4 regions of the Salinicola sp. CR57 genome follow, and region 3 is predicted to be linked to each of the others. Evidence: predicted binding sites of a transcription regulator. Region 3 holds the regulator's gene; each other region holds the start of a gene.
What was found. The regulator LexA, encoded in region 3, represses DNA repair genes until DNA is damaged. The targets are predictions, from matches to a motif close to TACTGTNTANNTANACAGTA.
Positions count from the first base shown of each region.

Region 1: umuD (translesion error-prone DNA polymerase V autoproteolytic subunit) is a predicted target of LexA. The motif match lies at 3,823-3,842, and genes of this name have one in related genera.
Region 2: recN (DNA repair protein RecN) is a predicted target of LexA. The motif match lies at 5,181-5,200, and genes of this name have one in related genera.
Region 4: DOM56_RS13730 (putative DNA modification/repair radical SAM protein) is a predicted target of LexA. The motif match lies at 2,847-2,866, and genes of this name have one in related genera.

Region 1 is NZ_PZJL01000006.1:555,511-563,372, reverse strand. It holds gene DOM56_RS12680 (ATP-binding protein) at 1-61, shown strand, start outside; gene DOM56_RS12675 (SOS response-associated peptidase) at 78-737, shown strand; gene DOM56_RS12670 (restriction endonuclease) at 864-1,940, opposite strand; gene DOM56_RS12665 (Y-family DNA polymerase) at 2,082-3,359, opposite strand; gene umuD (translesion error-prone DNA polymerase V autoproteolytic subunit) at 3,356-3,799, opposite strand; gene DOM56_RS12655 (hypothetical protein) at 3,964-4,314, shown strand; gene DOM56_RS12650 (HNH endonuclease signature motif containing protein) at 4,333-5,100, opposite strand; gene DOM56_RS12645 (hypothetical protein) at 5,407-5,610, shown strand; gene DOM56_RS19705 (hypothetical protein) at 5,585-6,205, opposite strand; gene DOM56_RS12640 (endonuclease) at 6,236-7,114, opposite strand; gene DOM56_RS12635 (DUF2188 domain-containing protein) at 7,203-7,436, opposite strand; gene DOM56_RS12630 (contractile injection system protein, VgrG/Pvc8 family) at 7,552-7,862, opposite strand, start outside.
Region 2 is NZ_PZJL01000001.1:224,826-232,687, forward strand. It holds gene fdhF (formate dehydrogenase subunit alpha) at 1-593, shown strand, start outside; gene DOM56_RS01025 (formate dehydrogenase subunit delta) at 634-927, shown strand; gene dnaJ (molecular chaperone DnaJ) at 1,074-2,219, opposite strand; gene dnaK (molecular chaperone DnaK) at 2,318-4,258, opposite strand; gene grpE (nucleotide exchange factor GrpE) at 4,412-5,044, opposite strand; gene recN (DNA repair protein RecN) at 5,266-6,939, shown strand; gene fur (ferric iron uptake transcriptional regulator) at 7,022-7,471, opposite strand; gene DOM56_RS01055 (outer membrane protein assembly factor BamE) at 7,544-7,862, shown strand, end outside.
Region 3 is NZ_PZJL01000006.1:148,243-156,104, reverse strand. It holds gene ppsA (phosphoenolpyruvate synthase) at 1-624, opposite strand, end outside; gene DOM56_RS10775 (pyruvate, water dikinase regulatory protein) at 902-1,735, shown strand; gene DOM56_RS10770 (hypoxanthine-guanine phosphoribosyltransferase) at 1,773-2,345, opposite strand; gene nagZ (beta-N-acetylhexosaminidase) at 2,424-3,440, opposite strand; gene DOM56_RS10760 (TetR/AcrR family transcriptional regulator) at 3,527-4,195, opposite strand; gene lexA (transcriptional repressor LexA) at 4,488-5,135, shown strand; gene dinB (DNA polymerase IV) at 5,153-6,220, shown strand; gene purU (formyltetrahydrofolate deformylase) at 6,238-7,086, opposite strand; gene DOM56_RS10740 (ribonuclease J) at 7,502-7,862, shown strand, end outside.
Region 4 is NZ_PZJL01000007.1:199,723-207,584, forward strand. It holds gene DOM56_RS13720 (multidrug ABC transporter permease/ATP-binding protein) at 1-588, shown strand, start outside; gene DOM56_RS13725 (TIGR03915 family putative DNA repair protein) at 614-1,534, opposite strand; gene DOM56_RS13730 (putative DNA modification/repair radical SAM protein) at 1,561-2,820, opposite strand; gene DOM56_RS13735 (RecQ family ATP-dependent DNA helicase) at 2,940-4,952, opposite strand; gene DOM56_RS13740 (MFS transporter) at 4,949-6,700, opposite strand; gene DOM56_RS13745 (ATP-binding cassette domain-containing protein) at 6,847-7,614, opposite strand.

The DNA.
Region 1 (7,862 bases), 410 kb from region 3:
ATATTCCATTCCAAGTGAGCGCCTCAAAACTGAGTTTGAGCAGTTCTTGGCCACTATTTAGATGTTTGGGTTGATTGATGTGTAGCCGCTTCTCTCTCTATAGCACCTACCAGCGATTCGCTCACCGTATTGGTGAGCTTCGCGTCGATGAGCCGCCGACGCCGCGCTACAACGTGGCGCCGGGTACATGGATCTCGTCGATTCGTCGGCAGGCGGATGACCCGCAGCTGACGTTCGATAGCGTGTGGTGGGGCTACAAGCCGAAATGGGCAGGGGAGACGGCGCCGCAGCCGATCAATGCCCGTGTCGAGACGGTGGCCACCTCCAATTTCTACCAGGCGGCGTTTCAGCGCCACCGGTGCCTGATCCCGGCCGATGGCTGGTTCGAGTGGCTGCCCGGTACCAAACCGAAGCAGCCGCACTTTCTGTGCCGAGAGGATCGGGAGCCGTTCTTCTTCGCCGGCATCTGGACCGAGCGCGTCGATGGCAAGCCGGGCGTCGCGATACTGACCGAACCCGCCCGCGGCTCAGCGGTGGACGTTCACGACCGCATGCCTTTGATCCTCACCGACGAGAGTATCGAGCCCTGGCTCGACCCGGCGCTGACCGATCGCGAGACCATCCGCCGATTCGTGAAGCACGTGCCGGCAGAGGCGTTCACGCATTGGGCCGTCTCGACCCGCGTGAATAAGCCGGGCGAGGGGGATATAGGCGAAGTGTATTTGACTCCAGTGTGATAGTAATCGTCGCTTTAGGTTAGGGCTTTGGTGAACTAGCTTCCTTCGCAGCGGGTTAAAAGCATGAATGATGCTTACCTACTTTAGATTCAATCCTCCCACTTGGTTACTTGTTTGATTTTTACGCTATTCGGGTATCAACAGCTCTATGTTGAGCTTCGTACCCATTTCTTGGGCAGCCTTGGTGAAACCATTTTTCGCAATCACGATAGCGTGATCGCAGTCGTAGTATTTGGCACCGGAGTGGGCTTGCATGATTGCATCTACACCGACTTCTTTTTGGTAGTCCTTGCACTGAATTCCAATTTTTATTGCACTTGATTCGGCTATTATATCTATACCGAAATCACCACTGGTCGGTGTCTCTGATACAGCATAGCCTAGTTTTTTGTATAGCGATAAAATATTTTGTTCTAGTTGAGATCCGTCGTTTTTTATTTGTTTTGACATTCCGGCCATGGACGATTTTTCGACTAGATGTTTTTCCAGCCATAAGGTTAGCAATTCAAATGATGTTGGTTTTTTTTCGTAAAATCCGTCCTTGAAGTCTGTCTCGTACCCAAGTTCTTTTTTATAGATTTGAGCGATTTTTCTTCGATCGTATTCGCCCGTCGCGAATTTTATTTTTCTCGTTGAAAGCAAAGGCCTCCAATGCGGAATGAATGGCATGTGTGCTTCATGCAAACGTTTGATGTCTTCCACTGCGCTTACAAGAACAAATATGACCTTAAGGTATGCCAGTACTTCTAACTTTCGATCTTCTTTGTTTTTTTGGTTTGACGATGCTCTAGCCTTGTTTGCTTTATTTAGAATACCCCTTCCTTCTTCGGTTAGATAATGGTTAAGATTTTTCTCGAAAAGAATAGCTTTTGCAACACAAGCTTCTGCAATTTGATTTAATTTTTCTAGTGTAATGTCGGATTTTGTCTCGAAGCTGCCCGTCAACTGAGTGCAGAATTGGTCCACTCCGTCAATCCTAGCACCTTTAGCTTGCATTTCGCTGTCTGTGTAGTAAAAGCAAGTGCTGCTTACCTTACTCAATGCTAGGTATTCATTGCTTATATCTTTAGTCAGTGATGCTGATTCATTGTAGTGACAGGTTGCCACCAGGAGTTTGTTTACACCTGCTGCACTGTACACATTACCTGCTCTATTAAGAACCTCTGACTCCCAATCTCTTTCCAAATCTGGATACGAATCCATTTCCACCTCTGTTTAATTGGTTTTTAATATCTATCGGCTTATATGTGACTACCGAATTCATTGCATGTGTATGTTGTCTGTACGTGTCATTAGGTGTGATGAGTGACTTTCTTAAATCCGTGTTAATAATAATGTCATGATTCAAGTACGTGCAATTGCAATTTCTTCCCACCTCGTCGTATATCGCGGCGACCGATGCGCGCAGCGCAGGTGCCAGGCCGCGCCGGCACTGGGTGTGCCGATCCTGACGGTGCCGCGCCCCATTCTCTGATTCAGTTCGTCCATCACGCCCATGAGCTTTTCGCTGCGCTGACGCTCGGCGTCGCTTTGCTGCGTGCCCAGAAGTGAGAGCTGCTCAGTGCCACGGTCGCAGATCTCCATCAGCATCACGCCGCCTTTCATGTAGCGCTTGTTCGGCGCGTGTAGACGTTCGAGTACCTGGATGGCGGCGGTAACGATCTCGCGGCTGTCGTCGGTGGGGTTGTCCAGTTCGATGATCATGCTGGGGTTGTGCTGGGCGAGATCCTGCCGGTGGGGGTTGGTGCGCAGGAAGACGAGCACGGCCCGGCAGAGTGAGCCTTGCTTGCGCAGCTTCTCGGCGCTGCGCTGGGCGTGCTGTCGGATCGCTTCGCGGATCTCGCCCTTGTCGTTGGTGAGCCGGCCGAACGATCGGCTGGTCATGATGCGCTCGCGCGCGAAGTCCATTCCCATCATCTCGATGGCGTCGACTTCCTGTAGCTCGAGCACGGTGCGTTCGAGCGTGACGGAGAAGCGCCGACGGATCTCCTTGGCGTTCTGGTTGCGCAGATCCCAAGCGGTGTTGATGCCCAGGTTGCCGAGCTTCTCGGCCAAGCGGCGGCCGACGCCCCAGACGTCGCCCAGCTCGAAGCGCTGGAGCAGGCCCTTTGTCTGGGGGCTGTCGGGGTAGAGCACGCAGACGCCATCAAACCCGGCGACTTTCTTGGCGGCGCGGTTGGCCACTTTGGCTAGGGTGCGCGTGGGAGCGACGCCGATCGACACGGGGATGCCGGTGTATTGCTTCACTTGGCGGCGGAGTTCGCGGGCGTGGTCCTCGAGCTGGCCGGGGGCGAAGCCGTCGAAATTCACCCAGCACTCGTCGATGGAGTAGGGATCGATGCCGGCGCTGAATTCTTCGAGGACCGCCTGGACGCGGCTGCTGATATCGCCATAGAGCTCGTAGTTGCTCGAGAATAGGGTGATCTCGTCGCGGGCGACCTGTTCCTTCAGGTAGTGGGCCGGGGTGCCCATCTTTACGCCAAGCGCTTTCAGCTCGTTGCTGAGGGCGATGACGCAGCCGTCGTTGTTGCTCATGACGCCGACGGGTTGCCCGTTCAGGTGCGGTTTGAACAGCCGTTCGCAACTGACGTAGAACGAGTTGCAATCGACGATCGCGATCATACGGGGAACTCGATGTGGTTCGAGCGCACGACGCCCCAGATCTGCGACTCGACGCCGTTCAGCGGAATCGGCGGGTACCGGTTGCCGCCGGAGCAGAGCAGTTGCCATTGCCCTCGCTCGATCCATTTCTTGACCGTGAATTCGCCTTCCACCAGGGCCAGTACGATATGCCCGGCGCGGGCCGTGATGGAGCGATCGACGATCAGGTAGTCGCCTTCCTGGATGCGGTACTCCTCCATGGAGTCGCCCACGGCCTGGAACAGGAACGTCGCGGCCTTGTGCTTCACAAACTTTTCGTTCAGATCGAGCGCGCGACCGGCGTAATCCTCGGCGGGGCTGGCGAACCCGGCAATGCCGCAGCGAGCGAGCACGTCCGGGTATGGGATCTCAAGCCGCGTGCAGTCCGGCCGCATGGGGCCGATCAGTTTGACGTTGGACATGGTGCATCCGCCTTCCTTTAAAGCGCTGTATGGGTATACAGTATTTAACGGAAGGCGAGCCCCGGGCAAATGATTCTTTGGGGGCCCGGTGGACGATAACGGCACGGGGCGGGCAACGGCGCGGCTCCTGACGATCATGAAAAAAATGCATACGTGGGGAAACGATGCAGGTTCAGTACTTGGGACCACTGATGATGGGGCTGGGGCATCCAGCGTTGATGGGCTACGACCTGGGGAGCTTTCCGCCGAGTTGCTTCGCCGTGGAGCTGAAGGAGGGCGCCGGCGTCGATGGCCCGCTGATCGAGGGCGACGTGCTGATCGCGGACGAAAGCCGGATGATCGGGCACGAGGATCTCACCGTCGCGAAGGTAGAGGGGGAGCATCTGCTGGCGAGAGCCTGGCGCATTGGCGGCCGGGTGCGGCTGATACCGCTGCAGGGGCGGGAGTCTCTCTTCGCGCGGGAGGAAATGCTGCTGGGCGTGGTGGTCAGCCAGGCGCGGCGGTATGTGGTTTAAGAGTGCGTGAAACAATGATTAATAATCCCAGTAAAGATCGTTCGATCCTGTAGTGCTTGAATTTACGCCCCCTTTTTTGCTGTTACAGCTATTACACAGTATCTGTAAATTAGTTGGATCGTTAATGCCTCCTTTAGCTAGAGGCACTACATGGTCGATTGCATCTCTCGAGTTGGTTGTTAAACTTTGGCTGAGGTCAGCGTGACATTCGACGCATCTCATTTTATCTCTAAAACCTAATCCTCTCCTAAGCCAACCCGGCCATCGCGAGTATCTAATCATCATGCCGTCTTTTTGTAAATAATTCGGATAGTGCTCTTTTTTCATTTTTAATATTTTTTCGGCAGCTGCAGAATTAAATTCCTGCATAATTCTGCGGTCGCTAAAGAGCAAATTAAAAACTTCTTTTGTGAGAGACTTAAGGGCTTGGTTTTCAAAAGCACCCATAAGGTAGTCTCTGCTATAGTTTTCCGGATTAGTATCTTGTATAGGTGTGGTTATATTTGAGCCTTCTTGGTGACAAGCGATTAACTCAATAAGCTCAGGGCGAAATGCTTCAAAATCCATTTTTGCGGCTGCTTCAACTTGCTGAAAAATGCTCTCTTCAATAAACTCGTGAAGTAGTGTTTTCTTATTTGGTTTTAAAGCTTTGTTTAAAAAAACATCACCCATGTTATTGAAGAAGTGATGGGTGTCAAATGGGCCGTCGCCTGTTTTTATTTGCGTTCTTATGATGTCGGCGAATCCAAATGATTGTTCGTACTTAAAGTCTTTAAGGTTCTTCATCTTTAACCTTTTTAGACAACGATTGTGTCGCAATTTGGGTCGGTGTGACTAGCTGTTACAGACAGCTTCGCACAGAGTGCCATCATTGTCGCCATCCAACCGGCCTTTACTGCCCTGAGTGAGGTGGTTGCGTGTCTCGGCGCAGGAGTGCATCTGTAAGCTGGCCTTTCGTGTCGAGCAACTGAACTCACGTTCCTTAGGCGTTTTCCTCGAGAGAGTCCTCGACCTCCGTAATCAGCCAGCCGGCGCCGTCGATGTCGGATTTCCAGCCGGTCAATGCTACAGCGTATCGAAGATGAAAGTTCTATGATCGACAACGAGGATCTCACCGTCGCGAAGGTAGAGGGGGAGCACCTGCTGGCGAGAGCCTGGCGCATCGGCGGCCGGGTGCGGTTGGCTCCGCTATACGGCCGGAAGTCACTCTTTGCGCGAGAGGAGATCCTGCTGGGCGTCGTGGTCAGCCAAGCGCGGCAGTATGTGGAATCTATTTATTCTGGCTTCTTTGAATAAAGCTATCTTGAATAAAAGCGTTGACCTCGTTATGTTTTATAATACTTTCTAAACCTAAAATTCCGTGCATTCTTTCGAATTGGTAAGCTAGCTTTTCTCTAAAACTACTTAGCTTCTCGTTGAGATTTTTTAGCTTTTCAATTTCAAGCTCCAAAGAGTTTTCTGAAACATCAGTGACTGAGTATCGGTAGCCCTGTTTGTGCTTGGCTTTGCTTTTCATGCCTAGCACAAGATCAGGAGCTTTTCTGAATTCTGTAACCCAAAAAGTATGAAGCATGGTGTTTCTGAAGCGCTCGCATTCTTCACACTCCTTAATCAGTTCTTTTAGAGTGACGAGAACTGGCGTTCCGTCACTAAAGGTATCGCTATCTGTGTGCAAAAATTTTAATAGAGAGCCCATAATATCTATTTTCGTGCGGAATGATATTTCGCTAAGTATTATTTCTATTTGGCGAAAACTCGATGTCATGCAGCTGAATATGATACGCCCAATATTTACATCGATGGTTTGGAATAATATAACCGTTTCTCCCAAAGACTTTTGAAGATATGCAACGTTGGTTGAGGGCGGTTTTTGGTCTATAGGTTTTTTCACTTAAAGTATCTCCGCAACATTAATGTATGGCTAGTACTTGCAGATAGCTTCGCACGGCGTGCCGTCGTTGTTGCCGTCCAGCCTACCATTGCCGCACTGCTCAAGGTGAAACCGCGCCTCGGCGCAGGACCGCATCTGCCCGCAGGTATTGCGCGTCGCGCAGCTTAAATCTTCGTCGCTCGCTGACTGAAGTGACTCCGGGCGCGGGGGCTCGGCCACCTGTTGGATCGTCGGCGCTGTTTTGTCGACATAAGGGTTGCCGCTGCCTTGGATCGCGGCGATACGCCGGTTTCGCTCCCGCTCCCAGTCGCTCACCGGATCGGAGTTGGCCCACGCCTGAAACAGCTGTTGTTGCTGCCGGCTGACCTGGATGCTGTAGGTGTCGCGCATGTACCAGTAGGTGCGCGCGACGTCACCGCGCACGTCCGCCGGCGGCTCGAAGGTGCGCTCGGGGAAACTGACCTTTGCTTGGCACTGGCCATACTGGTAAGCGTCGCCGCTGGCGATCATCCCGTAACGCATGTTGGAGCGATCACCGTTCACCTCGCCAACCGATGGCACGAGATTCACCAGATCCGCCTCGGCCTGCCGGAACACGGGATCGTTGGCGCGGCAGTTACGCCGCCCGCCGTCCTGCCAGCACTGGCGCTGTCGACCGAAATCATAAGCGGGCATGACGTGCTCCCACTCGATCCGCGCGGCGCGCTTGGGCTGTTTGCGGATCTCGTAGCCGCAACTCGCGAGATTCGGCCCTGCATCGAAATCAAACTCGCAACCGCAGTAGAACGTCTGGTCCTGATCGTAGTAGACCTGGTTCTGGGCGATCCGCTTAGCGGCGGAAAAGGAGGTGGGAGGCGCCCCGAGCGCGGGGAAGGTGACAAGTACTAGCAAAGTGATGATAAAGCGCATGCCGGGCTCCATATTCAGCAGGCGCGGATTGTAGGGGGAGATAGTGGATAAAGCATCAGACCCCTTCACAGGGGCCTGATGAGAAGTCTCAGTTTTTGTCTTTGGGCGGGTTGGGATCTCTGCCGTGGCTGTCGGGGTTCTGAATCCTCCCATCCTTGCGATGAGGTATGAATTCCGTACCTTGGTTGCGGCTGACCCCCCGACCGTAGTCCATGGCCTCGTCTTTGGTAGCGAAATGGCCGCTGGCCCGCTTCGCCCCGTCTCGCTTTACATCCCAGCCGCCATTAGGGTTTGGGACGACATGATGTTCTTTCCTAGTCATTACGCTCACCTCACACCAGTATCGGCGTTAGAACGATGCACACCATGTTGTGTCTGATGCGCCAACCAATACCATATATGGCAAAATGCGCTTGCACAACACGTTGAGATGCTCGTCAGCGTTGAGCTGGTTGCTCTATCTCACATCGTATGCGGGAGATGTAACCGCTGTAGTCGAGGCTGTCTTCGACGTCGGTGGCAAGCCAGTCGGCGTCGTCGATGTCGGCTTTCCAGCCGGTGAGGGTGAGTGGCGTTTCCGGCGTAAGGTCGGCACGGCCGTGGGCCAGGGTCAGTTCGAACGTGGCTTTGCCGCGCTGGATTCGCCGGAGCTCGGCCTTGGCGGCGTCGAGGGCGTCGCCTTCGTTGGCGAAGGTGTCGCGCAGGTCCTTGAGCTTGTCGGCGGTGCCGGCGATGGCGGCCTGGCGCT
Region 2 (7,862 bases), on a different contig from region 3:
TCAGCTATGCCAAGCTCGAGGAGCGAGGCAGTATCCAGTGGCCCTGCAACGACGCCTTCCCCGATGGCACCCCGACCATGCACGCGCTGGACTTCCCCATCGGCAAGGGCAACTTCGCGATCACCGAGTACGTCCCCACCGAGGAGCGCGCCAGTCGACGCTACCCGCTGCTGCTGACCACCGGGCGCATTCTCAGCCAGTACAACGTCGGCGCCCAGACCCGGCGTACCGCCAACAGTGCCTGGCACGCCGAGGACGTGCTCGAGATCCACCCCAGCGACGCCGAAGTACGCGGCATCGCCGATGGCGACTGGCTCGGTATCAGCAGCCGCGTCGGACGCACGGTGCTGCGCTGCCGGGTCAGCGAGCGCATGGCGCCGGGGGTGGTCTACACCACCTTCCACCATCCCGGCAGCGGGGCCAACGTGATCACCACCGACAACTCGGACTGGGCCACCAACTGCCCGGAGTACAAGGTGACGGCGGTACAGGTGGAGAAGGTCTCCCAGCCCTCTTCCTGGCAGCAGCATTTCCAGCGCTTCGACGAACGCCAGCAGCGTTATCTGGAATCTGCAGAGGCGGCGCTCAAATGAGCGCCGCCGGCCACTATTCCGATGTCAGGGAGCGCGCGAGATGAGCGATTCGAACATGAATGATGCGAGCCATGGCGGACCCACCGCGCCGTTGATCAAGATGGTCAACCAGATCAGCGCCAACAACCTGCATCATGGTGACGACACCCAGGCGGCCGAGCTGGTCGCCACGCACCTCAAGAAATTCTGGGCACGCCCCATGAAACGCCAGATCATCGACTATGCCGACACGGATGGCAGCGAGTTGAGCCCGGTCTCGCGTCTCGCGATCGCGCGGCTGAAGACAATGTCGTCGACCGTCAAGGACTGGGAAGAGACTTCCGACGCAGGATGACACGCCGATGGAGCGGCTGCTGGATCCCCGGGGCGCGGATCTCCGTGAAGGTTCGAAAGACGCGAACCCCGGTTCGGCAAAAGACAAGCAAAAGGCCTCGTCCGATCTCTCGGACGAGGCCTTTCCGTTGCAGCGACGATAAGCGCTTACGGCTTCATATCCTCGAAGAAACGCTTCACGCCATCGAACCAGCCCTCTTTCTTGGGCGAATGGCGACTGGCACTGCCCAGGCTGTCCTGGAACTTGCGCAGCAGCTCTTTCTGCTCTTCGTTGAGATTGACCGGGGTTTCGGTCACCACCTTGCACAGCAGATCGCCGGCGGGGCCGCCGCGCACGGGCTTGACGCCCTTGCCACGCAGCCGGAACAGCTTGCCGGTCTGGGTCTCGGGCGGGATCTTGAGCTTGACCCGGCCCTCCAGCGTCGGCACCTCGAGTTCGCCACCCAGGGCGGCGTCGACGAAGTTGATCGGCACTTCGCAGTGCAGATGCCGACCGTCGCGCTCGAAGATCGGGTGCGGCTTGATCTCGACCTGGACGTAGAGGTCCCCCGCAGGGCCGCCGTTGAGCCCGGATTCGCCTTCGGCATTGAGCCGAATGCGGTCGCCGGTATCGACACCCGCCGGAATCTTCACCGATAGCGTACGGGTCTCGCGGACGCGACCCTCGCCATGACACTTGCGGCAAGGCACCTTGATGCTCTGGCCGCTGCCGTGGCAGGTCGGGCAGGTCTGCTGGACGGCAAAGAAACCCTGCTGCATCCGCACCTGGCCCTGGCCGTGGCAGGTCGGGCAGGTCTCCTTGCTCGACCCCGGTTCGGCGCCGCTGCCGTCGCAGTGCCCGCACTCGACGTGACGCGGCACGCGGATGTCGACGGTGGTGCCGAACACCGCGTTCTCGAGGTCGAGCTCGAGGTTGTAACGCAGGTCGCTGCCACGCTGCGGGGCATTGGGATTGCGGCGACCGCCGCCGCCTCCGAAGATGTCGCCGAAGACATCGCCGAAGATATCGCTGAAGCCACCCGCCCCGGCACCGCCGAAACCGCCGCCGCCGAATCCGCCGGCCTGGCCGTCGACGCCGGCATGACCGAACTGGTCGTAGGCCGCACGCTTCTGATCGTCGGAGAGCACTTCATAGGCATCGGAGACCTCTCGGAATTTCTCCGCCGCCTGCTGATCTTCCGGATTGCGATCCGGATGGTATTTCTGCGCCAGCCGACGATAGGCTTTCTTGATGTCCTTGCCGTCGGCGCCCTTGTCGACGCCCAATACTTCGTAGTAGTCACGTTGGGACATTACTGAGTCCGCCTCCGTGTCGGTGCCGTGCAAACAGCAACGCGGGAGTCGTGTTGGCTCCCGCGCTACTGCCGATCACACGGCGTCAGACGTCGTGGTTATTGCTTTTTCTGATCGTCGTTGACTTCTTCGAACTCGGCGTCAACCACGTCATCCTCTTTCTTGCCGCTGGTCTGGGTGTCGTCGCTCGGCTGCTCGGCCTGCGCGCCGGCACCTTCACCCTGCTCGGCATACATCTTCTGCGCCAGGTTGCCGGACGCTTCGGTCAGGGCGTCGAGCTTGGCCTGGATGGCGTCCTTGTCGTCGCCCTTGAGCGCTTCCTCGAGTTCGCCGATGGCGGTCTCGATCTTGCTCTTTTCGTCGGCGTCGACCTTGTCGCCAGCCTCTTCCAGCGTCTTGCGCGAGGCGTGGATCATGCCGTCGGCCTGGTTGCGCAGCTGGACCAGCTCCTCGAACTTCTTGTCCTCGGCTTCGTGGGCCTCGGCATCCTTGACCATCTGGTCGATCTCCTCGTCGGAGAGACCGCTGGAGGACTTGATCACGATCGACTGTTCCTTGCCGGTCGCCTTGTCCTTGGCCGTGATGTTGAGGATACCGTTGGCGTCGAGATCGAAGGCAACCTCGATCTGCGGCACGCCGCGCGGCGCCGGCGGAATGTCGGCCAGGTCGAAACGGCCCAGCGACTTGTTCTGGCCCGCCTGCTTGCGCTCACCCTGCAGCGCGTGAATGGTCACCGCCGTCTGGTTGTCTTCCGCGGTGGAGAAGGTCTGGGTCTTCTTGGTCGGGATCGTGGTGTTCTTCTCGATCAGCGGGGTCATCACGCCACCCAGCGTCTCGATGCCCAGCGTCAGCGGCGTGACGTCGAGCAGCAGCACGTCCTTGACGTCACCGCCGAGCACGCCACCTTGGATCGCGGCGCCCATGGCCACGGCTTCGTCCGGGTTGACGTCCTTGCGCGCTTCCTTGCCGAAGAACTCGGCGACCTTCTGCTGCACCATCGGCATGCGGGTCTGACCACCGACCAGGATCACGTCGTGAATCTCGCTGTTGGAGAGACCGGCGTCTTCCATCGCGGTCTTGCACGGACCGAGCGAACGCTGGACCAGATCCTCGACCAGTGATTCCAGCTTGGCGCGAGTGACCTTGATCGCCAGGTGCTTGGGACCGGTGTTGTCCGCCGTGATGTAGGGCAGGTTGACTTCGGTCTGCTGGGCGGAGGAAAGCTCGATCTTGGCCTTCTCGGCGGCTTCCTTCAGACGCTGCATGGCGAGGCTGTCGCCGGACAGGTCGATGCCGGAATCGCTCTTGAACTGCTGGACGAGATAGTCGATCAGCTTGAGGTCGAAGTCCTCGCCACCCAGGAAGGTGTCACCGTTGGTCGCCAGCACCTCGAACTGCTTCTCGCCGTCGACGTCGGCCACTTCGATGATCGAGATGTCGAAGGTACCGCCACCCAGGTCGTAGACCGCGATGGTGCGGTCGCCGGTGGAGCGGTCCATGCCGTAGGCCAGCGCGGCTGCGGTCGGCTCGTTGATGATGCGCTTGACTTCGAGACCGGCGATGCGGCCGGCGTCCTTGGTCGCCTGGCGCTGAGAGTCGTTGAAGTAGGCCGGCACGGTGATGACCGCTTCGGTCACGTCTTCACCGAGATAGTCCTCGGCGGTCTTCTTCATCTTTTTCAGCACTTCGGCGCTGACCTGGGGCGGTGCCAACTTGTTGTCGTTGACCTTGACCCAGGCGTCGCCGTTGTCGGCTTCGACGATCTCGTAAGGCACCATCTTGATGTCTTTCTGGACGACATCGTCCTTGAACTTGCGGCCGACCAGACGCTTGATGGCGTAGAGCGTGTTGGTCGGGTTGGTGACCGCCTGACGCTTGGCCGCCTGACCGACCAGCGTTTCGCCGTCATCGGTATACGCGATGATGGAAGGCGTCGTGCGGCCACCTTCGGCATTTTCGATCACACGAGTCTTGTCACCATCGAGTACGGCGACACAGGAGTTGGTCGTACCCAGGTCGATGCCAATGATGCGTCCCATAATTCCTCACCTCTAACTATTCGTTGACGACTCAATTCGTTTGGATGACGGCGCTTGCTGCGCGATTGCTTGCTATGTGGGGGCTGGCCGGCGCCTTTCAAGTCCCCGCCGACACTCAGTTGCAGTATCGGCCCGGCCGCGGCACCCGGCCCTCTACCCCGCCGCCTTGCTGACCACGACCATCGCCGGCCGAATCAACCGGCCGTTGAGGGTATAGCCCTTCTGCATGACGTCCATCACGGTATTGGGTTCCAGTTCCGGATTGGGAACCATGGTCATGGCTTCGTGGAACTGCGGATCGAACGGCTCACCCTGCGGATCGAGCTGCTCGACACCGAACTTGCCCAGTACGTCGAGCTGCATCCGGAGCGTCATCGAGACGCCCTCGCGGTGGGTCTCGTCGACCTCCTGCATGCTCTCCAGCCCCTTCTCCAGGCTGTCGACCACCGGCAACAGCTCCTTGACGAACTTCTCGAGCGCGAACTTCTTCGCCTTGTCGGCATCCTGCTCGGCACGACGACGCGCGTTCTGCGCTTCGGCAGCGGCGCGCATCGACTGATCCTTGGCATCTGCCAGCGCCTGCTCGAGCTCCTCGACTCGGGCGGCCAGAACCTCGGCCTCGGGATTGGCCTTCCCCTCAAAGTCATCCGCCTCGTGTTCGAGCGACTCCGCGAACTGCTCCAGATCGCCGTCCAACGTCTCGTTGGTGGACTGGTGCTGGGGCTCGCCGTCGCGTTCGGCGCGCTCGAGTTCTTCGTCTACGGGGTTCTGCGGATCTCTAGCCATGAATCTCTCCTGGCAAGGTGTTATGACAGCGATTCGACAAGCGTCGGAAGTTGTCTGCCTATATGGGGCTATCGATTCAGATCTCAAGCGTTTCGTCACCAAACCATCACGACAGCCGTTGAAGGCCATTTTCGACTACTGTATAAACAACCAGAAACCCAAATGAACGATCATCCACCGCCCGCTGACCGTATCGCCGCCATTGCCCCGCAGGAGGCCGCATGCTGATCCAACTCGCCATTCGTGACTTCGCTATCGTCGACACGCTGGACCTGGAGTTTCAGGCCGGCATGACCGCCATCACTGGCGAGACCGGGGCCGGCAAGTCGATCCTGCTCGGTGCGCTGGGCCTCTGCCTGGGAGAGCGGGCCGACGCCGGCGGCGTGCGCCACGGCGCCGACCGCGCCGATCTGAGCGCGCGCTTCGACATTGCGGAGCGGGAAGACGCCCGGGCGTGGCTGGCCGCCCGCGAACTGGCGACGGACGACTGCCTGCTTCGCCGCGTCGTCACCGCCAACGGACGCTCCAAGGCGTGGATCAACGGCCAGCCCTGCACCATCGCCGACCTGCGAGAACTGGGCGAGTGCCTGATCGACGTTCACAGCCAGCATGCGCATCAGGCGCTGCTCAACGAGGATACCCACCGCCGCCTGCTCGACGATGCCGCCGGCCATCACAAGGCGGTCGCGGAGCTTGGCGACCTCCATCGCCAATGGCACGCGCTGCGCCGGCAGTATCGTCAACGCAGCGAGAACGACGAAGAGCGCCAGGCCAAGCGCCAGTTGCTGCGCTATCAGGTCGAGGAGCTGGATCAGCTCGATCTCCAGGCGGACGAACTCGCCGGTCTGGAGCAGGAGCAGGAGACCCTGGCCCACCTCGAGGAGAGCCTGCGCGAGGCGCAGTTCGCGGCGGACAGCTGCGACCATGACGAACACGGCGCATCGACGCTGCTATCGCAGGCAACCCAGCGGCTGTCCCGGGTGCCGGGCAGCGATCGCGGCGCACTGTCGGAGGCACTGGGTATGCTCAACGACGCCCAGATCCAGATCGAGGAAGCGGCCCGAGAACTGCACCATTTCGTCGAGTCGACGGAGCTCGATCCGCAGCGGCTGGCTTGGGTCGAAGAGCGACTCGGCGAGATTCACCGGATCGCGCGCAAGCATCACGTCATGCCGGAGGAGCTGAGTGGGCTGCATCGTCGGCTGCGGGAAGAGCTGGAGGCGCTCGACGGCGGTGACAACGACCTCGAGACGCTGCGAACCAGGCTCGACGACCTACGCCAGCAGTACCGCGACAGCGCCAGGGAGATCAGCGAAACGCGACAGCGCGCCGCCAAGGTTTTCGCCCGGCAGGTTCAGGAGCAACTGGCGTTTCTGGGAATGGACAAGGCGCGCTTCGCCGTCGATGTCTCACCGCTGGAGACCCCTCAACCCCACGGCCTGGATCGGGTCAGCCTGCAGATCAGCGCCAACCCGGGCCAACCGACCCGGCCGCTGGCCAAGGTCGCCTCGGGCGGCGAACTCTCTCGCGTCAGCCTGGCGATTCAGGTCGTTGCCGCCAGTCACAGCACTCTGGCGACACTGGTCTTCGACGAGGTCGACGTCGGCATCTCCGGCGCTACCGCCGAGATCGTCGGGCAACTGCTGCGCCGGCTGGGCAGCGATGCCCAGGTCATGACCGTGACCCACCTGCCACAGGTGGCCGCGCAGGCGCATCAACATCTGCATATCGAGAAGCAATCCAGCGACGATGCGACGCGCACGCTGATGTCTCAACTGGACGAAGCCGGGCGAGTCCGCGAACTGGCGCGGATGCTGGGAGGCGTCAAGCTTTCCAACCGCACGCTGGCTCATGCGCGCGAGATGCTGGCGGCCAGTCAGCGTTCAGCGCACTGATTGAAAGCCCTTTGAACGAGAAACGCCGACCCAAGGGTCGGCGTTTCGATATTCTGTCGCGCGCTAACGAGCGCTGCGGGGATTACTTCTTGACGGCATCCTGGCGCGTGGCCTTTGAGCCACGGGGGCGCACGTAGAGCACCAGCGCATGCTCGACCAGCTCGTAGCCGTGTTCTTCGACGATCTCTCGCTGCCGACGCTCGATCTCCTCGTCATAGAACTCGACGATCTCGCCGGATTCGAGGTCCACCATGTGGTCATGGTGCTCTTCCTGGGACATCTCGAAGACCGCGTGCCCGCCGTCGAAGTTGTGCCGGACGACGAGCCCCGCCGCCTCGAACTGGGTCAAGACGCGATAGACCGTGGCCAACCCGACATCCTCTCCAGACTCCAGCAGCGCCTTGTAGACGTCCTCGGCACTCATGTGGAGCTCTTCTTCCATACGAGTCGCTTCGAGGATCTGCAGAATCTTGACGCGCGGCAGAGTGACCTTCAGCCCCGCCTTACGCAATTCTTGGTTTTCGTCGGCCATGGTCGCTCTTCGCAGTAGCGTCTCGTGTCGGGTATGATCAATCCACGCAACGATAGTGAAAGACGGACTCAAATGCAAAATCTGATCAGAACGGTCGTACTCCTCATTGCAGTCTCGCTCATCGCCGGCTGCAGCTACTTTGGCGTCTATAAAAGGGACATCCCGCAAGGCAATCTCATCACTCAGGACATGGTGTCCCAGCTTCACCCCGGCATGAGCCGTTCGCAGGTGGCCTACATCATGGGCACGCCGCTGATGGAAGCGCCCTTCTCGTCGGACCAGTGGGACTACGTCTTCTATCTCGACAAAGCTTACGGCGGTACGGTGGAAAAGCGCCTGACCCTGACTTTCCAGAACGACCAGCTGGTCGACATCGCCAAATCCGGCGACA
Region 3 (7,862 bases):
GGACTCGGTGTCCAGCGTGAACATCACTCCAGCCGCCGCCGTCTCGGAGCGCACCATCTTCTGGACGCCTGCGGAGAGCGCGACGTTCTCGTGCGGATAGCCGCGATGCACGCGGTAGGAGATGGCGCGATCGTTGAACAGCGAGGCGAAGACCTCGTGGACGGCACGCTTGACGTTGTCGAAGCCGTCGATGTTGAGAAAGGTCTCCTGCTGCCCGGCGAAGGAGGCATCGGGAAGGTCCTCCGCGGTAGCCGATGAACGCACCGCCACCTTGAGGTTGGGATGGCGAGCCTGCAACGTCTGATAGGCATCACCCAGCGCATCCTCGAAGGCGGGGGGCAAGGGCGTATCGATCACCCACTGGCGGATCCTCTCGCCCACCTTGGCCAGCATCTCGGTATCGTCGACGTCCAGCTTGGAGAGCTCGGCATTGATGCGGTCGTTCAAGCCGTCATGGGCCAGGAACTCGCGATAGGCATGGGAGGTGGTGGCGAAACCGCCGGGCACGGTGACCCCGGCGTCCGCCAGATTGGAGATCATCTCCCCCAGCGAGGCGTTCTTGCCACCGACGCGCTCGACATCGGACATCCCCAACTGCTCGAAAGTGATAATGAATGGTTCCAAAGTCGTCTCCTGATCGTCTCGGCCGGCCACCGCTGATGAACCGTGGCACATGAAACGGCGCGCTCCGCTGCGCCTCGATGGGGCCAGAAGCTAACAGGCGACTTTCGGCTTAGCCAGAAGTTTAAGGGCGTAGAGTTTGGAGTATTTCTACAGGAATTCGCCCATTTCGCGCATTCCTGTAGTCCCGCGAGGCGAGGCGACTTCTCCACCGACGACGAGTTGCCCCGGCCGCGGATTTCGGCCGACAATGGGCGATCGACATCAACGGATCAATGCCATGCCCCGCACCGCGTTCTTTATCTCCGACGGCACCGGCATCACCGCGGAGACCCTCGGTCGCAGCCTGCTCTCACAGTTCGAGAACACGGATTTCATCCAGGTCACCAAGCCCTACATCGACACGCTCGACAAGGCCCGTTCGCTGGTCGGCATCATCGAGGCCACAGCCGAGCGCGACGGGATCCGTCCCATCGTCATCGACACCATCGTCGACCAGGCGATCCGCAGCATCGTCGCCGAGGCGCCGGCCTTCAAGGTCGACATCTTCTCCACCTTCCTCGCCCCGCTGGAAGAAGAGCTGGAGACCCACTCGACGTATACCGTCGGCCGCACCCACGCAATCGGCCGCGACGATGTCTACATGCATCGTATCGAGGCGGTCAATTTCGCCCTCGACAACGATGACGGCGCGCGAACGCATCAGTATCAGGAGGCAGACATCATCCTGATCGGCGTCTCCCGCTGCGGCAAGACGCCCACCTCGCTCTACCTGGCGCTGCAGTTCGGCATCCGCGCCGCCAACTATCCGCTGACCGAGGACGACCTGGACGAGAACGGCATTCTCAACCTGCCGCCGTCACTGGCCAACCATCGCCACAAGCTGTTCGGCTTGACCATCGATGCCCGCCGGCTGTCGGCCATCCGCACCGAACGTCGGCCAGACAGCCGTTACTGCTCGATGGACCAGTGCATGCAGGAAATCGGCCAGGCGGAAGCGCTTTATCGCCGCCACAACATTCCGTTCATCGACACCACGCGCTTCTCGATCGAAGAGATCTCGACGCGCATGATGAACGAAACCGGCCTGCAGAGACGTTTCAGCCCGCGCTAGGCGGGCTGAAACGAGACTCGGGGCATCAGCGGTCGGCTCACAACCCCTTGGGCGCGAAGATACCCGGCGCGTTACGCCAGTACCCCTTGTAATCCATGCCGAAGCCGAACACGTAGCGATCGACGACCTCCAGGCCGCAGTAGTCGGCCTTCAGATCGGGCGACGACTTGCGATCGTGTCGCTTGTCGACCAGCACCGCCGTCGAGATGCTCGCCGCTCCGGCCTGGCGGCAGTAATCGAGAATGGCCGCCAACGTGGCGCCCTCGTCGAGAATGTCGTCGACGATCACGACATGGCGACCGGCCATGGGAATCTCCGGCGACACTCGCCAGAACAGCTCACCGCCGCGGATACCACCGCGATAGCGGGTAGCGTGCAGATAGTCGACTTCCAGCGGAAAACCGAGCCGCGTCAGCAGATGTCCGGTGGTGATCAGTCCGCCGTTCATGACGCAATAGAAAACCGGCAGCTTATCGCCCAACTGGTTCGTGATATCGGCCGCCATGCGGTCCAGCGCCTGTTCCACCTGCGCCTGGTCGATCAGGCAATCGGCGTTGTCCATCACTTCCTGCATCGAGCTCAGGGCATCGATCGAGGGGGGTTGATTCATCGTCTACGGTTCACCATGGAAAGAGCGACGGCCAGGGTCATCACCGACCGTCGCGGGAAAACAGGGGGACTCTACCCGTCATTCGGACTCGTTGAGCGATTCAAGACGGGCGTGGGTGCGCCGCCAGCGGGAGATCGCGGTGAGCGACGCCAGCGTGGGACGGGCGCGGGCGTAACGCAGCTTGGCGACACGCTGGGTCTGGCGGCCCTCACAGGCCGCGACGATCTCGCGTGCCGCTGCGGGAGCATTGCAGATGACAGCCATGTCGCAACCGGCCCCCCAGGCCGCTTCGGCCCGCTCGCTGGGTGACCCGGCCGCGTGCGCCGCCGCCATGGTCAGATCATCCGAGAAGATGGCGCCCTTGAAACCGAGCTCTTCGCGCAGCATACCAAGCCAGCTGGGAGAGAACCCGGCGGGCCGATCGTCGAACGCGGAGTAGATGACGTGAGCCGGCATGATGCCGTCCAGCTTGGTGGCGAGCCTGGCGAAAGGAACCAGGTCGTGCTCGCGCAGCTCCGCCAAGGAGCGCGGATCCTCGGCAACCCCGAAATGAGAATCCTGCCGCGCTCCCCCGTGGCCGGGGAAGTGCTTGCCGACCGCGACCATGCCCGCCTCGTGGAGCCCCTCGATGAAGGCGCCCGCCAGCACGGCGACCACCTCCGGGTCCGGCGAGAAACTTCGCGACCCGATGGCGGGCGACTGATCGTCGTCGAGATCGAGCACAGGCGCGAAACTCAGATCGAATCCGCAAGCGGCCATCTCCATGCCCAGCAGCCAGCCGGCGTCCTGGGTCAGGGTCAATGCCGACTCGGGGAACTCCACGAAGTGGTGGCCCAGTACCGCCATGGGCGGTATCTGCGTCACGCCCTCCTTCAAGCGCTGCACCCGACCACCTTCCTGGTCGATCGCAACCAGGATGTCGGGTCGACACTCGCGAATCTGGCCGATCAACGCCTGGGTCGTGGCGACGTCCGGGGTGTTTCTGGCAAACAGCAGGACACCACCGACCTCCGCTCGCGAGATCAACTGGCGCTCTTCGTCACGTAACCGGGTGCCTTCGACATCCAGCATGACCGGGCCGAGAGGTTGAGTCATAGCTAACACCTGAGACCATTGAGCGCCCGATTCTAGACGACAGCGGGTTCCCATGACAGAGGCCGAGGGTGCCAGGAGTCATCCTCTCACTCGACAGCCGAACCGACCTTCTCCAGGGACGCAGGCAGCGGCGCCTGCATGCCGGCCACCACGACCGGACGAAGATGGCGGATCAGCTCCCTGACCGACATGTGTTCCTGATACTCGCTGTCGGCGATATCCCTCAGCGCATCCAGTCCAGATAGGGTGAAGATCACGGTGCCCAGCATGAAATGGAGCCGCCAGAATCGCTCGGCATCCGGCAGGTCCGGCGTCGCCAGTCGCAGGCAGCGGACGAAACGGTGGAACGTCTCCCCGTAGTGCTCCTGGATATAGCGCCGCAGATGACCCTGGGCCTGCGTATAGGCCAACCCCAGTAGCTTCATGAAGACCTTGAGGCTATTGCGTTCGGCGGGCACATCCAGAACGCTGGTGGCAAGCTGCTCCAGCAGCACCTCGAGCGGCACGCCCTCCTTTCGGTAGCGCGCCTCCAGTCCATCCAGCGCCAGATTCAGCCGCTCCGAGAACGGATCGAGATAGCGGGCAAACACGGCCTGGATCAACGCTTTCTTGGAGCCAAAATGATAATTCACCGCCGCCAGATTGACCTTGGCCCGAGTCGTGATGTTGCGCAGCGAGGTTTCAGCGAACCCCTTTTCGGCAAAAAGGACCTCCGCCGTATCGAGAATACGAGTAACGGTGTCGGGTCGGGCCATGTCATACCTCGTGCCTGAGAACAACGACTTAGAACGATTATGATTCTAATCATTCCCACACAAGCCACACAATCGAGCATTTCGTCGGACCTGGGGCCCCGAGTCTCCGAGTCGGGGCGCGAAAGGCTTCCCTCATCGCGAATGACTGGATACAATTCCAGCCTGTATGCATGAACACGCCTGGCCGCGGACCGGACGCCACTCCATCCGATCCATGTCCAGTTGGATAACGCCTGGCGATCCAAGCAGGCTCCAGATCGCCTGATTGACCCTCAAGGCCCGGGAGAGACCGATGGCGCGACCGCTCACCGCACGACAGCAGAACGTCTATGATTTCATCGTCAAGACGATGGGCGAATTCGGCTACCCGCCGACACGAGCCGAAATCGCCCGCGCGCTGGGGTTCCGCTCCCCCAACGCCGCCGAGGAGCACCTGCGCGCGCTGGACCGCAAGGGCGTCATCCGCATGATACCTGGCACTTCCCGCGGGATCCGATTGCCCGCCAGCGGGCAGGAAGCCGAACCTGCCGAAGCCGCCATCGAGGGCTTGCCGGTGATCGGCAGCGTCGCTGCGGGCAGCCCGATTCTGGCCACCGAACACATCGACCGATACTGCCCCCTGCCGGCCGACTATTTCACGCCCAGCGCCGACTACCTGCTCCGGGTTCGCGGACTGTCGATGAAGGATGCCGGAATCTTCGACGGTGACCTGCTCGCCGTTCACCGCACCCAGGAGATTCGCAACGGCCAGATCGTCGTGGCAAGGCTGGAGGACGACGTCACCGTCAAGCGCTTCCAGCGCCAGGGCAGCCGGGTCACGCTCATCGCCGAGAACGCGGATTTCGAACCCATCGTGATCGATCTGAAGCATCAGCACCTTGAGATCGAGGGACTCGGCGTCGGCGTCATTCGCGGTGGCAACGGTAGCGGCCTTCACTGAGGCTATCGCCCGGCGCCATGCGCAAGATTCTGCATGCCGACTGCGACTGCTTCTACGCGGCCGTGGAGATGCGCGACGACCCGTCGCTCGCGAATACGCCGCTGGCGATCGGCGGAAGTGCCGAGCGACGGGGAGTGATCGCTACCTGCAACTACCCGGCGCGGCAATTCGGCGTGCACTCCGCCATGCCCACGGCGCGGGCGCTGCGTCTGTGTCCCGAGTTGAAGCTGCTGCCGCCCGACTTCAACAAGTATCGGGAAGTATCGCAACAGATCCAGGCGATCTTTCACGAACTGACACCGCTGGTCGAGCCGCTCTCTCTCGATGAAGCCTACCTTGACGTGACCGAGGTCACCCGATTCCGGGGCAGCGCCACCTGGATGGCTCGTTGGCTCAAGGACGAAGCCCTGGCGAGAACAGGCATCGTCATCTCGGTCGGCGTCGCCCCCAACAAGTTCCTTGCCAAGATCGCCAGCGACTGGGACAAACCGGACGGCCTGTTTGTGATCCCACCGACGGAGATGGAGTCGTTCATTACCGACTTGCCGGTCAGGAAACTCCATGGCGTTGGGCCGGCGACGGCGACCAAGCTCGATACCCTGGGGATCGCCAGTTGTGCCGATCTCCGGGCCCAGCCGATGGACAAGCTGCTGGATCAGTTCGGCAAGTTCGGACGCCGTCTGCACGAATTGGCGCACGGCATCGACGACCGTCCGGTCAACGTCTCGCGTGAACGCAAATCCGTCAGCGTCGAGACCACCTATGACCGCGACCTGCCCCACCTCAGTGACTGTCACGGGGCGCTCGAGCCCCTGATCGAGAAACTCCACGATCGCATCGCCCGCCATGGCGACCCCGCCATTGCCAAGCAGTTCGTCAAGGTACGCTTCGACGACTTCTCAAGCACCACGCAGGAAACGGGGGCTCGCGGCATCATCGACGCGCGCTTCCATGAGCTGCTGGAAAGCGCATGGCGACGAGGCGAGCGCCCGGTCAGGCTGCTGGGTGTCGGCGTGCGGCTGGTGCCGGAGCAGGAGCAGCGCCAGCTGGGCCTGTTCGACGGCGACCAGCCGGCGACGCCTTGAACGTCAGGTGGCGCGGATCAGGAGAACACCACCGTCTTGTTGCCGTGAATGAGCACGCGATCCTGTAGATGCCAGCGCAATCCACGCGCGAGCACGGCCTTTTCCACATCGCGCCCCAGACGCACCAGGTCCTGGGGTGTATGGCAATGCGACACGCGCTGGATGTCCTGTTCGATGATCGGCCCCGCGTCGAGCTCCTCGGTGACGTAGTGGCAGCTGGCACCGATCAGTTTGACGCCACGCTCGAAAGCTTGGTGGTAAGGCTTGGCCCCGGCGAACGACGGCAGGAAGCTGTGGTGGATATTGATGACTCGCCCGGCATACCGCTGGCAGAGATCGGGTGGCAGAATCTGCATGTATCGCGCCAGTACCACGCTGTCGGCTTCGGCCGCCGTGATCAGACGCTCGGTCTGGGCAAAGGCCGACGCCTTGTCACCGGGCTCAACCGGAACGTGATGGAATGGAATTCCGTACCAGGCCACCATGGCGCGCAGATCGTCATGGTTGGAGATCACGCACGGGATATCGCACTCGAGCTCCCCGGCCGACCAGCGATAGAGCAGATCGGCCAGGCAGTGCGACTCCTTGGAAACCATGATCACCAGCCGCTGGCGTCGGTCGGAGTCGCTGAGGCGCCAGCTCATCTCGAACTCTTCGGCGATGGGCGCGAAGGCGATTCGAAACTCCCGGGCACTCAGCGCATTGGCCTGAATGTCGTAGCGCATGAAAAAGCGCCCGGTAGCCAGGTCGGAATGCTGGTTGGCTTCGATGATCGAGCCTTCCTGGGAAGCGATGAAGCCCGACACCCGCGAGACGATACCGACGCGGTCGGGACAGGAAACGATGAGACGATAGTTGTGCGACATAACTCTGAGGACACTCTGTTAACGCATAAGCGCTTTAGGAAAGAGCTCGGGGTGTAAAAGCGCTCAAACCGACCATTCGGCCCGGTTGCGAAACCGAACCCGGCGCGGCGGCATCACCTCGGCAGAAACGACACATCGATGACCCGCCGCCTTGGCGACCCGCATGAGGAGCCGCAGACGGCAACACCAGCCTCGATGCCAGGTGACGCCGCTTCCCGACGAACGGCGCATTGTACCCTACTCGTCAGCGTCGACCAGCGTCTGCGCCCGTTTGAGCGGGTCGAGACGCATGACTTATAGTGGAACGAGATTTCCTCCTTCAAGGATGCCGATGTTCCGTCCGCGCGCACAGATCCGCCCTCGTACTTATCCGCCGCTACTATTCCATCCCCTGGGGGGATGCGGTGAAATCGGCATGAATCTGTCGCTCTATGGCTATGACGGCCACTGGATTGCCGTGGATTGCGGCATGACGATTCGCCAGGACCTCCCCGATCAGCCCCTGCAGATCCCCGATGTCGACCATCTGGCGGCGAATGCGATGGTCCCCTCTGCAGTGTTCATCACCCATGGTCATGAGGATCATCTCGGCGCCCTGGCCTGGATATGGCCTCGCTGGAACTGCCCGGTCTACGCCACGCCTCTGGCCATCGAGATGTTGCGGGCCAAATTCTCGGAGCAGGGCCTGAGAGTCGATGCACTGAAGCCCATCCAGCCCGGCACACGGGTGGCTGCCGGCCCTTTCGGCGTGACCTTCCTGCCAGTGACCCACTCGA
Region 4 (7,862 bases), on a different contig from region 3:
ATCGGTGGCAACGGCAGCGGCAAGTCGACGCTGGCCAAGCTGCTGACCGGACTCTATCGACCTCACTCCGGAGAGATCCGTATCGACGACGAGATCATCGGCGAATCGGACTGGCACCGTTACCGCCAGCGTTTCTCGGCGGTCTACACCGACTTCCACCAGTTCGACCGGCTGATGGGGCCGCGTGGCGGCAGTGCCGATCCCGCGCTACTGGAGAACTGGCTGCAGACCCTGCAACTGGCGAAGAAGCTGCAGCTCGACGACGGCAAGGTGCTCGACACCGAACTCTCCCAGGGGCAGCGCAAGCGCCTGGCGCTGCTGATGGCGCTGGTCGAACAGCGACAGATCCTGCTGCTCGACGAGTGGGCCGCGGATCAGGATCCGCAGTTCCGGCGCGCCTTCTATCGTGAACTGATGCCGCGCTTCCGTGAACTGGGCATCACCGTCTTCGCCATCAGCCACGATGATTACTATTTCGCCCACGCCGACCGGCTGCTGGAGATGCGCGAGGGTCATCTGCGCGAATTGACGGGCGACGAGCGCGAACTGGCCAGCCGGGATGCGGTGGCGCGGATCGGTACATCCTGACAGCCCGGACGGCGTCACTCGTCGTCTAGTCGTCGTCGCCCGAGGGTGAGCGGGGAAGGGTGGGCCTGCCGCCCGGGAGCGCCTTGCCCTTGCGCCGGCCCACGCTGCTCTCCTGGGCCAGGCGCTGCCCGCCATGGCGGGCCTTGGCCTCCATCACCGGAATCAGATCGCCCTCGCTGAGGTGACGCCAGAACCGCTGCGGCATGTGCTGGGTCATGACCCTGTGGTTGAGGCGCGCGGGGTTGAAGGTGCTGACGAAGTAGGTCCGCCACAGGGCGTGCTCCTCGTCGGCGTTGGCGCGTTCGGCGGCCGTTCTGGCTTCGTCGGTCCACTCCCTCGGGCAGGGCGTGCGATAGTCCAGCGCCGAGCCGTCCCAGCCTACGCCGCCACGGGGAGTGGCGATGATCCAGCGTGAACCGCCCATGCGGTCGGCGAAGTGCTCCGCGCCCAGGTCGAGCACGTCATGGGCGGGCTCGAACCAGGCGAGATAGCGCTCACCTCGTCCATCGTCGCAGCGGTGGAAGCGCAGGAAGGCATGCATGTGATGCGCTTCCCGCTTGACCGCGTGCCAGCGCTGATGCAGCACGCGGCCATCGACGTCGGCGGGATGCATGGCCGCGGCGTCGCCCCGGGCCCATCGCCACAACACCCGGTAGAGCAGTGGCCAGCGCGGTTGGTCGTGGCCCTCCGCACGATAGCGCGCAGCGTTGCGCAGCAGCGTCAACTGATCGCGACCGATCCGGATCGGCGCCGGCGGCGGGCCTGGCGGCATGGACGGCGGCTCCTGCCAGGAGAACAGGTCGTCATGACTGGCGTTGCCATCGTGCCAGGTCACGCTGGCCGGTGGCACGCCGAGGTGAAGCAGCCGACGCGCCTGGGTGCGCCACTCGTCGAAGTCGTTGGCCCAGGCAGCGGACGAGGTCGGGCTCATCGAGGCGTTGGCCATGGCGGGATCTCCTGCGGAACGCGGCCCTACCACAACGCCATCTGCGCCGGCTGGGGCTGGGTCAGGCTCTGGCGCAGGCGAGCGCTGTCACCCTGGGCATCGGTGGGGCGGTAGTCCTGGGTCACCACGAAGGGCCGCAGGGTCTCCAGGCGACACCGCAGCGCCACCAGGTCCTGATAGCGGATGCGCCGCAGTCGCCGCAGATCAACCAGTCGTTGCACGCTGCGCAGTCCGATGCCCGGAATGCGGGCGATCATCGCCGGCTCGGCGCGGTTGAGGTCGACCGGGAAGTCGTCGCGGTGGGCCAGCGCCCAGGCCAGCTTGGGATCGATCTCCAGGTCCAGGTTGCCCGGTGCATTCAGCAACTCCTCGGCCTGGAAGCCGTAGCCGCGAATCAGGAAGTCGGCCTGGTAGAGCCGATGCTCGCGCAGTAGCGGCGGTGCGGCCTGGGGTAGCCCGGCGGGGCGCTCCGGGATCGGGCTGAACGCCGAGTAGTAGACCCGCTTGAGGCGGAAGTCGCGATAGAGATGCTGGGCGGACTGGAGGATGGTGCGGTCATCGGTGGCATCGGCACCGACGATCATCTGCGTGCTCTGGCCGCCGGGTGCGTAGATTGGCGCCATGCGCTTGGGGTTGGCGCTGCGCGGCAGGCGTTTCGCGTCCCGCTGAGCGTCGTCGTTGGCGGCATCGATACGCTGGCGCATGTGCCCCATGGCCGAGTGGATGGTGCCGAGCTCCTTTTCCGGGGCCAGGGTCTTGAGGCTGGTCAGGGTCGGCAGTTCGATGTTCGCGCTCAACCGGTCGGCGTAGCGGCCGGCTTCCTCCAGCAGCCTGGGGTCCGCTTCGGGGATCGCCTTGAGATGGATATAGCCGCGAAACTGATGGGTCTCGCGTAGCAGCTTCGCCACCTGGATCAGCTGCTCCATGGTGTAGTCGCTGGAGCGGATGATCCCGGAGCTCAGGAATAGCCCGCTGATGGTGTTGCGACGGTAGAACGACAGCGTCAGGCGGACGACCTCCTCCGGCGTGAATCGCGCTCGCGGCACATTGCTCGAGCGTCGGTTGACGCAGTACTGACAGTCGAACAGGCAGAAGTTGGTCAGCAACACCTTGAGCAGCGAGACACAGCGCCCATCCGGGGTGAAGCTGTGGCAGATCCCCATGCCGTTCGACGAACCGAGCCCCGCCTTGCCGCGCGATGAGCGCTTGGGCGCGCCGCTGCTGGCGCAGGAGGCATCGTACTTGGCGGCATCGGCGAGGATGGAGAGCTTGTCGATCAGTTCCATGCGGCAATCCTGTGACCCATCTCGAATACTGTCTGGATATACAGTATTCGAGATTGTCGAGATCGACAAGGTGGATTGCCGAATCAGAGGCGGGCGTCGACGCTGGAGAGGCTAAGCGCTCAGCCTGGTTGGGCGATCCGTTTCTCGATCCACGCCCTGACATCGGGGTAGGGGCGCTGCTCGTGGACGCCGAAGCCGTTCAACTGCCGCGCCTTGAGTGGCGTGAACACCGGCATCGACAGCCCGCACAGGAAGTGGGCGATGCGCTGCGCGCCGGGCGATGTCCCGAGCTGCTCGCGGTGGCGTTCGATGAATGGCCCGGCCTGGCGGGTGAAGTCGGCATCGGTCAGCTCGGGCAGTGCCGGTGCCTCCGGCAGACGCGCGACATGGCCGTGGCAGACCGAGCAGTGGCCGCAGCCTTGGTCGGCCTGGGGCTGCTCGAACCGGGTGTCGCCGAAGTAAGCGGCGAGTCGCCGGGTCAGGCAGGTCTCCGATTCGAACAGCTCCAGCATGGCCTGGAGGCGGTCGATCTCCGCCTGCTCCCGGGCTTGGCTCTCCGCCAGCAGTCGATCGGCGAGCGCGTCGATATCGAATTCGGGTTGGCGGACCTCGTAGACATCGGTCATGCGTTTGCCTTCCAGCACCACCCAGCCCTTGTCCTGGAAGTACTCCAGGGCGGCGATGACCCTCGAGCGCGAGGCATCGATTCCCGCGGCGGCACCGGCCTGATGGAGTCGCTCGAAATCCACCGTGCCCCAGGTCCTGGCGACGGCGATGTTGTCGACGAGCAGGCGAACGAAGTCGGCGCGCTCGCCTTCGAAGCGCGCGATCAGGGCGGCGGTGTCGTCGAGATAGCGCAGTCGATACTCGGCCAGGTAGGCGAAGCGGGGCGCGATGACGCCATGCATCTCGAGCCGGACCAGCAGCGTCTTCAACGGCAGCAGCCGGACGTTGCTGTCGCGGGAGAGCGTGTTGAGCAGCACCGGCCATTGGCGCGCCGGCTGCCGGCCGGCGTCGGCGATCTCGCCGAGCACGTGGCGGATACCCTCGCGCTCCGGGGTGTCGCCGTAGACGAAGTTCTCGAGCACCCGAAGGCCGTCCCGACCGGCCAGCATCAGGCAGCGCGACGGTTTGCCGTCGCGTCCGGCGCGGCCGATCTCCTGGCTGTAGTTCTCGATCGACTTGGGCAGGTCGTAGTGGATGACGTTGCGGATATCGCCCTTGTCGATTCCCATGCCGAAGGCGATGGTAGCGACGATGCAGGGAATCTCGCCCTCCATGAAGCCCTGCTGGATCCGGTCCCGGGTCTCGCTGTCGAGGCCGGCGTGATAGGCGCGCGCCGCAAAGCCCTGGTTCGCCAGCGCCTTCGCCACCGACTCGGCGGTCTGCTGCAGCGTGACGTAGATGATGGTGGGCGATTGCTGTTGTGATGCGCGTTGCGGCGCCAGCCATTCGACCAGCGCGGGGAGGCGGCTGTCGGTCTCGACCGGCTGGACCAGCAGCTCCAGGTTGTCGCGATAGAAGCCGGTGGTGACCACATCGTCTTCGGCGATGGCGAACTTGGCGCGCATGTCGTCGATCACCGCGGGGGTGGCGGTGGCGGTCAGCAGCAGCGCCTGGGGGATGCCGAACTCGCGCTGGTAATCCGGCAGCTTCAGATAGTCGGGCCGGAAATTATGGCCCCACTCGGAGATGCAGTGTGCTTCGTCGATGACCAGCAGCGAAATCGCCACCTGACGCAGGAAGTGACGAAAGCGCTCGTTCTTGAGCCGCTCCACCGACACCATCAGGATCTTGAGCTCGCCGCGCCGGGCGCGCTCCATGATCTCGCGGGCGGTGTCGCGATCCTGGGTCGAATCGAGGCTTGCGGCCGCCACGCCATGGCGCTGGAGAAAGGCCAACTGGTCCTGCATCAACGCCAGCAGCGGCGAGACCACCAGCGTGAGATGCGGCAGATGCAGCGCCGGCAACTGATAGCAGAGCGACTTGCCGGCGCCGGTGGCGAAGATCGCCGCGGTGGAGCGACCGGCGATGACGCGCTCGACGACGGCCTCCTGGCCGCCGCGAAACTCCGCGAAGCCGAACACGTCGAGCAGGGTTTCGCGGGCGCTCTGGATGTTCGCCTGGGTCATGTTCTCTCCTGGGGCCACGGCGCGGTCACCGCCAGCGATTGGGCGTCGGCCGACTCCTCGGCGGGCGGTTCGGTCTGGTGGGGCGTCAACGACGGTTGGGCGTGTCGCGACGAGCGATAGCTGACGCCGTGGCGCAGGCGCGGCGCCTCCGGACCGCTGTGCAGCGCGGTGACCCGGTCGATGATGGCGCGGTCGGCCAGGGTCAGTCGATCCAGCATGCGCAGGTGCTGCAGCCAGTTGGGCACCAGGAAGACCTCCTGCCACAGGTCGCGATCGACGACATCCCGATAGAGCGACCAGCGCTTGGCGCCGTTGCGCAGCCGTAGCCGGCGCAGCGGACGGACGGCGCGGGCGAATTCCCGCAGATGGTCACCATCGATGCGGTACTCGACGGTCACCATCACCGAGCCCCGCGCCGGGTTGAACTCGAAATCGGGCTGATCGGTGTGGGCCTCCGGCGCCTCGACCAGATCGCCGGCGTCCAGGTTCGGCAGCTTGGAGGGAAGCAGCAGCAGCGCCGAGACGATCAGCAATCCGCCGGCCAGCATCAGCGCCATCTGCACGCCCAGCCCCTCGGCCAGTTGTCCCCACAGTAGCGAACCCAGGGTCAGCCCGGCGTAGAGCGCGGTCTGGTACAGCGCCAGCGCCCGCGCCTTGACCCAGTCCGGGACCAGGATCTGTACCGAGGAGTTGTAGGAAGCCACTGCCGCGATCCAGCAGCTGCCGCCGACGATGAGTGCCGGGAACAGCACCCACAGCGTATCGAGCCCGCCCAGCGCCAGCATTACCAGCCCCAGCAGCATGGCGGAAAAACTGATCAGCCGGCTGCTGCCAAGACGCTGGCGGGCCCGGTTGACCAGGGTGCTGCCGGCGATGGCGCCGACCCCGAGGCCGCCGAGCATGTAGCCGTAGAGCGAGGCGCTGCCGCTGGGATGCTGATGGGCCAGTAGCGGCAGCAGCGCCCATAGTGCGCTGGCGGAGATGCCGAAGATGAACGAGCGCATCATCACCAGCCGGGTGACACTGGAGTACTGCACGAAATGCAGCGCCGCCTTGACCCCTTCCCACAGCCGCTCCGGCGGCAGCGACTTGGGCAGTACGGCACGCTTCCAGCGCCACAGCGCCGCGATCAACCCGCAGAAGCAGAGCACGTTGAGCAGGAAGATCCACGACGGTCCCACTGCCGCCAGCAGCAGGCCGCCGATGGCCGGGCCGATGGCACGGGCGGCGTTGTAGTTGACGCTGTTGAGCAGCACGGCGCTCGAGACCAGGTTGCGCGGCACCTGCTCGTTGACCGCGGCCTGCCAGGCCGGCGTGGTAATCGCGCCACCGATCGAGACGCACAGAATCGAGACGATCAGTAAGGTCGGTGAAAGCAGATTCAGAAACGCGATCAGGGTAACGAACACGCCGCCCAGGACCTCGATGCCCAGCCCGAACAGCATCACCTTGCGGCGATCGTAGTTGTCGGCGATCACGCCGGTGACGATCGACATCAGTACCAGCGGCAGCGCCGCCGCGACCTGGATCATCGCCACCGCCACCGCACCGCCGTCGTTCGAGGTCACTACCCAAGCCGCCGCCACCGACTGCGCCCACAAGCCGAGGTTGGCGAACAGGTTGGCGATCCAGATCATCCGGAAGGCGGGGACGCCCAGCGGGGCGAAGGTGCTGACATCCGCCGGGCGTGGCGGCGTCTGCTCGGGTTCGAGGGTCAGGTCGCTCTGGCGGGAAACGGGTTGCAGCATGACAAGCTCGCAGACAGGAGGCGAATCGGAAGGCAAAGCCTGGAGATTAGCATCCTTGGTCCGCCTGCGAGGGTCCAGTGCTATCGCTAACCGGCAAGCCCCATGTCAGGAACGATGGGTATCATGGTGACAGCGACGATGGCCGTCTACTGCAGTACCGCGATGGGACAGGCGTCGGCGGGGTGGTTCATGACCCGCATGGGGATGCCGTAGATGGCTTCCAGGTTGGTATCGTTCATCATGCTGGCGGGCGCGCCTTCGGCAAGCAGCTTGCCGCTGTGCAGCGCGACCAGGTGATCGCAGTAGCGCGCGGCCATGTTGACGTCGTGGAGCACGATGATCACGCCGAGACCCAACTCGCGACAGAGCTTGCGCACCAGCGCCAGCACTTCGACCTGATGGGCGATGTCGAGCGCGGCAAGCGGCTCGTCGAGCAATAGGTAGCGGCTACCCTGGGCCAGCAGCATCGCCAGCCAGACCCGTTGCCGCTCGCCGCCGGAAAGGGTATCGACCAGGCGGTCGGCGAAGGCTTCGGTGTGGGTCAGGGCGATGGCACGCTCGATCTGCTGATGGTCGTGGCCGTTGAGGCGGCCCAGCAGGCCGTGCCAGGGGTAGCGGCCGAAACCGATCAGTTCGCGGCAGGTGAGGTTCTCCGCGCTGGGCAGATGTTGCGGCAGGTAGGCGACGTGGCGGGCGAACTCGCGAGGCTTCCAGTGCGACAGCGGCCGGCCATCGAGCCGGATGTTGCCCTGGCTCACCGACTGTTGTTGCGCGAGCAGCTTCAGCAGTGTCGACTTGCCGGAACCGTTGTGCCCGATCAGGCCATAGACCTGGCCTTCACCGAAGGTGAAATCGATGGGAGAGAGCAGCGCCTTGCCCGCAATCTCGAAGCTCGCCGACTGGACTTCGAACATGGCCGGGGCAACCTCGCGGTGAGTGGTGGGTCACGTGACGGAATGCAATCCTAATTCAAATACGAACGGTTATCAAAGACAGTTGTCGCCGTTTATCGTCTGGCGGCTTCCCCTGGCTGCCGACTAGCCGTCCCCGAGGAGTGTGAATCCACGAAGAGAAGCGTGAATTCATGAAGAGAAGCGTGAATTTATGAAGAGGGGCGTGGACCCATGAAAAGATGCGTGAATCCGCGAATAAGGAGCGTGAG